3 regions of the Caballeronia sp. NCF2 genome follow, and region 3 is predicted to be linked to each of the others. Evidence: predicted binding sites of a transcription regulator. Region 3 holds the regulator's gene; each other region holds the start of a gene.
The links. Region 3 encodes FNR, which switches genes on or off when oxygen is low (the NO sensors DNR and NnrR bind a similar motif). Its sites were predicted from a motif close to TTGATNNNNATCAA; they were not measured.
Positions count from the first base shown of each region.

Region 1 (2,264 bases), on a different contig from region 3:
CGACGGTCGAGAAGTAGCGCACCGCGACCTTTTCGCTCGGACGCGCGACGCCGGCGTAGACGTCCATGCTCAGATTCTCGGGCGCGTTCTTGACCTGTTTCAGCCACGCGTCGAAGTCTTCGTTGGACATGGCCAGTGCACGGAACTTCATGTCGGAGAAGCCCTTGCCGCTGTAGTTCGCCGAGATGCCTGCGTAGTCGCCTGCGTGATCGGCCATCAGGTGCAGCTTCGTCTGCATGCCCGCCATCGCGTAGATCTGGCTGCCGAGTTGCGGGATGAAGAACGAATTCATCACCGAATCGGACGTGATGCGGAAGTTCACCGGCGTGCCGACCGGGAACGCGAGCTGGTTCACCGACGCGACGCCAAGATCCGGATAGATGAACAGCCACTTCCAGTCGAGCGCCACGACTTCGACGTTGATCGGCTTGACTTCGGATTGCAGCGGCTTGTACGGATCGAGCTCGTGCGTGGTTTTCCACGTGAGGATGCCGAGGTACAGGATGATGGCTGCGGGAATCGCCCAGACCACGACTTCGATGGCCGTGGAATGCGCCCATTTCGGCGCATACGTGGCCTTCGTGTTGGACGCGCGATAGCGCCATGCGATGAACAGGGTGAGCAGGATCACCGGGACTACGACGAGAAGCATGGCGTAAGTCGCGGTGGCGATCAGCGACGATTCCGCTGCGCCAATCACGCCTTTCGAGTCCAACACCTCCAGCTTGCATCCCGAAAGACAAAGACTGGCTATCAACCCCGATAACAATGGCACTGCTAAACGTTGGGTATTTTCATTCATTGCATTCGCTGGTTTCGATGATCGAAGCGTCCCGGGAAGAACGCCGTTGCACGGCTTTGCGCCGCGTCAAGATCATGCCACGCGCGATTTTTCGCGATGACGCGAATGGTTGAAATTTTGTTTCAGATCAAGTTGATGCGACGGAGTGTCGCGCGAAGGCGGAACTTTTTGCCTACTCCGAAAGGAGCAGGCGAGTCTACAACGAAGGGATGGAATTGCGAGTGTGATAAAGCGACGTCAAAGCGTGTTCGAGCCGCGCGCGATGGATCGCCGCGATAACTTCGCCGGGTTCGATCGTCTCACGTGGTGAAGCCGAGCCGCGTGCCCGGGTGAAGCCACGGCCCAGGCGCCTTCTTCGGTTCTTCTCGCTAAAGCCCGGCGAGAGGCCGGGATTCCCGAATGGCATTCGATCGCTCGATTTCATCGCGCCGTCGCTGGCTCGCATCGGCAACGGCTTCGCGGTTCGAAGCGCTCCATGCGGACATGGTCGCCTGCATCACGTCGATCGGACTCCCCTTGGTGTCCATCGCAGCCAGGACGCAACCCAGAAGGTAGGTCAGCACGAACAGGAAGATGCAGGACCGGCGCGTCATGAGTTGCGGTGCATAGGCGGCAATGGCAGGAGCATTGCCTTGGTGAGCGGGAGGCGGGGGGACGCTGCCCGCTTGTGTGAGAGTCGAGACATGGGAGCGGCAGTCTACGACGGAGTATGGAAACCAGAATCGGTCGATAGTTCGACTTGGGCCGAACCACGCCGGACAATGCCCAGCGCAGCGGCTGCCCCGTATGACAGATCAATGATTCTGTTGCGTGAAACCGGACCGCGATCGTTGATTCGGACGAGGACGGACGGGCTCCCTCCCGGAAGCGTGACGCGGATCCACGATCCGAGCGGTAGCGTGCGATGTGCCGCTGTCATGGCATACATGTCGAAGCGCTCGCCGCTGGCGGTGCGTCGACCGTGAAACGTTCGCCCGTACCAGGATGCAATCCCGGCTTGATGGTACGCGCGCGCGGTCGGTGTCTCGTCCGGCCGGTCGGATGAAGTGATTTCGGTCGAAACGGAATCGTCGTTTGCGGATTGAACCGGAAAGCTCGACGCGCTCGCCGGTTGGTTTGTCGAAGCGCCCTCATTGCGGAGCTCCGACAGAGAGGCTGCACATCCGGCGATCAACAGGATGCAGGCGAAGGCGCTGAGGATGCGCGGCTGAAGCATGTTCATTCGGTGCATATCGCTTTGTTCGAGAGCAAGTAACCTGACCTGACGTTCGACGGATCACGAAGCGCAGTCGGAAAGGTAGGGCAGGGGATCGACTGGCTGACGATCCCGTCTCACCTCGAAAAGCAGCGATGGCTGACCATTCGTTTGAGCGCCCATCGTCGCGATGGCTTGCCCCTTCGTTACGTCGGCCCCTTCCTTGGTCAGAACGTTTTGGATATGGCCATAGGCAGTCAGGTAGCG
Region 1 covers NZ_JALQDN010000063.1:163,593-165,856, reverse strand. The annotation lists gene cyoA (ubiquinol oxidase subunit II) at 1-802, opposite strand, end outside; gene NCS02_RS22825 (hypothetical protein) at 1,171-1,395, opposite strand; gene NCS02_RS22820 (septal ring lytic transglycosylase RlpA family protein) at 1,500-2,024, opposite strand; gene NCS02_RS36615 (peptidoglycan DD-metalloendopeptidase family protein) at 2,079-2,264, opposite strand, start outside.
Region 1: a site for FNR is predicted at 920-933, ahead of cyoA (ubiquinol oxidase subunit II). Genes of this name have one in related genera too.

Region 2 (2,264 bases), on a different contig from region 3:
GTTATCGATCGACTGCTGCCACGCGCTCTGGCTGCGGCCTGGCACGGTGAGCGGCTGTTGCGCGAAGGCGGCGCCACACGCCGCGAGCAAAACGAATCCCGCGTAAGTGGAAGGTCTCATTGGCTTGCAGTTCCCCGATGCGGTTTTATTAGTCGTTGCAGTTTCTTGCGCCGCTCGGACACACTTCGAGCGACGCGAGTCTGCGCCGGGCCTGCTGTCAAGGATACCGCGCCCGCCGAACCGTCCACGCCAGAAGCACTGGCATCTTCCGCCAACTTTCAGACGATGCGCGGCGCGGCGCACATTTGCCGCGATGAACCGCGCATCAGAACTTCATGCCGACGCCAAGGCCGATCACCCACGGATCGATCTTGAGCGAGCCGAGATCGGCGCCGCCCGCCGATGCGCTCGTTCGCATCCAGATCTTCTTCACGTCGGCGTTGACGAACAAATTCTTCGCCACCTGTACGTCGACGCCCGCCTGCAACGCCGGGCCGAAGCTGCTGTGCTTGATCGACACCGGCGTGTCGCCCGCCTTGAGCTTGTCGTTGTAGAAGTACGTATAGTTCACGCCCGCGCCGACATACGGACGCACGCGCCCCGCGTGATTGAAGTGATATTGCAGGAGCAGCGTCGGCGGCAGCACGCCCACGCCGCCAAGCCCGCCGATGTTCGACGTCACCTGATGCCGCGACGTGCCGAGAATCAATTCCACACCGATGTCATCGCGGATCATGTACGTGAAATCGAGCTCCGGCACGATCGCGTTGTTGACGTTGACACCGAGCGTGCCGAGCGTGCCCCCCGCTGTCACATCGGGCTGAATGCTGATCGCGCGCAGGCGAACCAGCACATCGCCGGCGTGGATGCCGCCCATGGCATCGCTCGACGATGCATCGCCTGCCGCCTGCGCCGCGCCCGCGAACAACGCCGCGCATGCCATGACGATTGCCCCGAGACCCTTTCTCATTTTTAGCTCACTCACGTTAAAAGTGAGAATTGTCCGAGCGAGGGTCGGTCGCGCCTTTGACCACAATCAACGCGCGCCAGACGCGCGCCGCCTATCGCGGCAAGCCTTGCGCGCGGACAAGCATGCTTTACGCATCGGCGGGTCTGCGACCGCGCGCCACTTGCGGGCGGGTCCGCGCCTTGCTGAACGAAGAGGACGTGCAGAACAAAGGGAGGAAGCAGATGAGACCCACAATCGGCACACTCGGGCGCATGACGGGGATTCTGCTCGGCGGCACATTGGCCGTCGTGGCGAGCGCGCAGCAGGCGCCGCAAAAACCGAACAAGCTCGATTACGACAGTACGCCCGCGTATCAGGAGAAAAACGTGACGCCGCCCGCTGCGGCCGCCGCGAATGCCAGCGATGCGCTGAAGACGCGGCCGGGCAAGACGTCATCGGGCAAGGGCGCAGCGCCCGACCGGCCGAACGGACTCGGCTTCGACTCGGGCGCGAGCGGCATGAGCAAGAAGCAGTAGATCACGCGTCGGCCGGCTTGTCCGGCCACGGCCACGTCGAATAGCGCGACGGCTTTTCCGCTTCCGCTGCCGGCGTGGCTTCGTGCGCAGGCGCCGCGCTCGTTGCGACTTCGGGGAGATCCTCGCCGAACCACGGCACTTCCTTGCGCCGCTCTTCCATGTAGGCGTTCCAGCCCTTCGCGTTGTCCGCGAAAAGATCGTGCTTCACGGTGTTCGCCAGCATCGGGCGATTCAGCGTTTCATCGAGCAGCGCTTTCGGCCAAACGAAAAACGCACCCGATGCACGGCGGATGAAATCGCGCGGCGGCATGGTCGCGTCGACGAAGCCGAGCAGCGTGAAGCCCGCGAGCGCGTCGTTGCCCTTCACCGCTTCGCCGATGCTCGCGTATTCGTCGGCGCATTGGCTCAGGCAAAACACGGACTCCAGCACGTCGCCGAGATGCAGCAGCAGTGCGCGTCGTTCGTAGGGATCTTGCGTGGCGGTCTCTTGTTTCGTCATTCGCTGTTCCGATATGTCGAGGGTGGATTCTGCGGCGCGCGCACTGTCGCACGGGCCGCGTTCATCTCGAATTTTAGCGAACCCGGCGTCACGCGTCGGCGCGCCAGCGCCCCGATCACTTCACAAAGCGCGTGCGAAAGCTCAGTCGATAATCATTCGGCGATACACCGAGCCTCCGCGTGAACACGAGCCGCATGCGGTCCGCCGTGCCGAAGCCGCAGTCGTAGGCGACGGTTTTCAGCGGCGTGTCGCTGCTTTCGAGCATATTGCGCGCCGCGTC
Region 2 covers NZ_JALQDN010000054.1:56,295-58,558, forward strand. The annotation lists gene NCS02_RS17865 (hypothetical protein) at 1-120, opposite strand, end outside; gene NCS02_RS17870 (OmpW/AlkL family protein) at 326-943, opposite strand; gene NCS02_RS17875 (hypothetical protein) at 1,192-1,485, shown strand; gene NCS02_RS17880 (hypothetical protein) at 1,487-1,984, opposite strand; gene NCS02_RS17885 (GlxA family transcriptional regulator) at 2,100-2,264, opposite strand, start outside.
Region 2: a site for FNR is predicted at 1,027-1,040, ahead of NCS02_RS17870 (OmpW/AlkL family protein). Genes of this name have one in related genera too.

Region 3 (2,264 bases):
CACGCGCTCGATATCGCGTATGCGCGCGTGATCGATGCGGGCATCGAATGCGAAACGGAACTCGCGGAGACGCGCAACGTCACCGATACGATCGCGAAGTGCCTGCAGCGCCGCGCGGTGCACATGCCCGCGGATCTCGTCGTGATGGGCACGCATGGCCGGACCGGGTTGCGCAGGCTCGCGCTCGGCAGCGTCGCGGAAGCGTTCGTCAGACGCTCGACGTGTCCGGTGCTGCTCACGCGCGCACCGAAGCATGTCGCGAAAGACGCGTGAGCCACGACGAGTGAGGCGCGCCCGCGCGATGGCCTGACCGGAGAACAATGACATGGGCCTCGGAATGCAGATCGCCTGCCTCGGCTTCGCGGGCTCGAGCGCGATCGAACGCGAAGCGGGCGTCGAACTCGTGCGGCTTGCGGGCGTCGCGAAAGACGTCGTCGATTGCAGGCTCACGATCAAGGCGTCGCTCGATCGCGCGGGACGCACCGTCTTCGACGCGCAACTGGTTCTGCTCACGCGCGATTCCGAGCAGGTCACGGTGCAACGCAGCACACACGCCGACGTGAACGCGGCGCTGCGTCATACATTCGATGACGCCGTTCAGCTGCTGCTTCAGCGCAGCGCGCCGGATGCGATTTGATCCAGATCAATACGCGCTCCGAAACCGTGGCCAAGACTAAGTGGATATGCGCTGCGCCGGCTCGCGTCGCATCAACGTTCCACGAGGTATCGGCATGATCGTTACGTTTCCGAGTCAGCCGCCCGTCTATCAGGGCGATGTCCCTTCGCTCACTTTCGCCGCCTTCGCGGACGGTGAGCCGATCGAGTGCACCATTTCGGCCGAAGCGCTGGAGGATCACTTCGGCGCGGCGTCGTGGCGTGAGGAAGATCTGCAGCAGGCGTTCGAGAGCCATCGCTCGTCGATAGAAGGCGCCGCCGAACATGTGCTGAGCCGCGTCGGCGGCACGTCGGTGATGCTGCGCAGCGGATTTTTCCGCTTTCGCGAAGCGCGCGCTCAGACTGCTTCGAGCCGCGCCTGATCGAGGATCCGCACGTCCTTGCCGCGCGCGTCGATCACGCCGGCCTTTTGCAGCCGCGAGAACATGCGGCTGACCGTTTCGATCTTCAGCCCGAGATAGCTGCCGATTTCCTCGCGCGTCATGCGCAGCACGAATTGCGCGGGCGAATAGCCGCGCGCCTTCATGCGCGTCGACAGATTGAGCAGGAAGGCCGCGACGCGCTGCTCCGCCGTCATCGTGCCGAGCAGCATCATCAGATTGGATTCGCGCACGATCTCGCCGCACATCATGCGATGAACGTGATGCTGCACCGCCTTCACTTCGCGGCACAGCAATTCGAGCAGATCGAACGGAACGATGCAGACGACGCTGTCTTCCAGCGCGATGGCGTCGCACGCGTGGCGGTCGGTGCTCACGCCGTCGAACCCGAGGGGCTCGGCCGCCAGATGAAAGCCCGTGACCTGCTCGTGTCCTTCGCGATGCATGACGACGGTCTTGAAGCAGCCGCTGCGCAGCGCATAGAGACTCTGGAAGGGATCGCCGCTGCGGAAAAGCGTTTCGCCGCGCCGCACGAAGCGCGTCGAGCTGATCATCGCGTCGAGACGCTGATAATCGACCGGCGACAAGCCGGACGGCATGCAGATGCGCTTCATCGAACACGTCGAGCAACGCGTGCTCGGCGGCTTCGCGTCGACGTGCATGCCGGGACTGTCTGCGCTCGCGGAAATCATGCTGCGCCTCCTGTCGAACCGGATCGCGCATCGACGCGCGATCCCGCATGTCACGTGTCCAATTATGGAGTGCGCTGTGTCGAAAAAATGTCGGTGCTGGCTGATCGTGCCGTAGGCATTCGGGAAGACGTGTAGGGAAATGCCGACACGCGCCGCTTCGATTCAGGCGCTGTCGTCGTCGAAAAGCTGATGGCGCACCGCGTAGCGCACGAGCGCGGCTTCGTGGGGAATCTGCATTTTTTCGAGGATGCGCGCTTTGTAGGTGCTGATGGTCTTCGCGCTCACGCACAACGCCTCGCCGATATCGCTGATGGATTCGCCCGCGCACAGCCGCCGGAACACTTCGAACTCGCGGTTCGACAATCGCTGATGCGGTAGCGCATCGTCAGGTTCGGTGAGGCTTTGCGCGAAGCGTTCGGCCATCGCGAGGCTCACGTACGCGCCGCCCGACGCGACCTTGGCGACCGCCGCGACCAGCTCCGCGCTCGCGCTTTCCTTCGTCAGATAGCCCGACGCG
Region 3 covers NZ_JALQDN010000064.1:287,908-290,171, forward strand. The annotation lists gene NCS02_RS24450 (universal stress protein) at 1-273, shown strand, start outside; gene NCS02_RS24455 (hypothetical protein) at 326-637, shown strand; gene NCS02_RS24460 (DUF1488 family protein) at 732-1,037, shown strand; gene fnr (fumarate/nitrate reduction transcriptional regulator Fnr) at 1,013-1,747, opposite strand; gene NCS02_RS24470 (response regulator) at 1,910-2,264, opposite strand, start outside.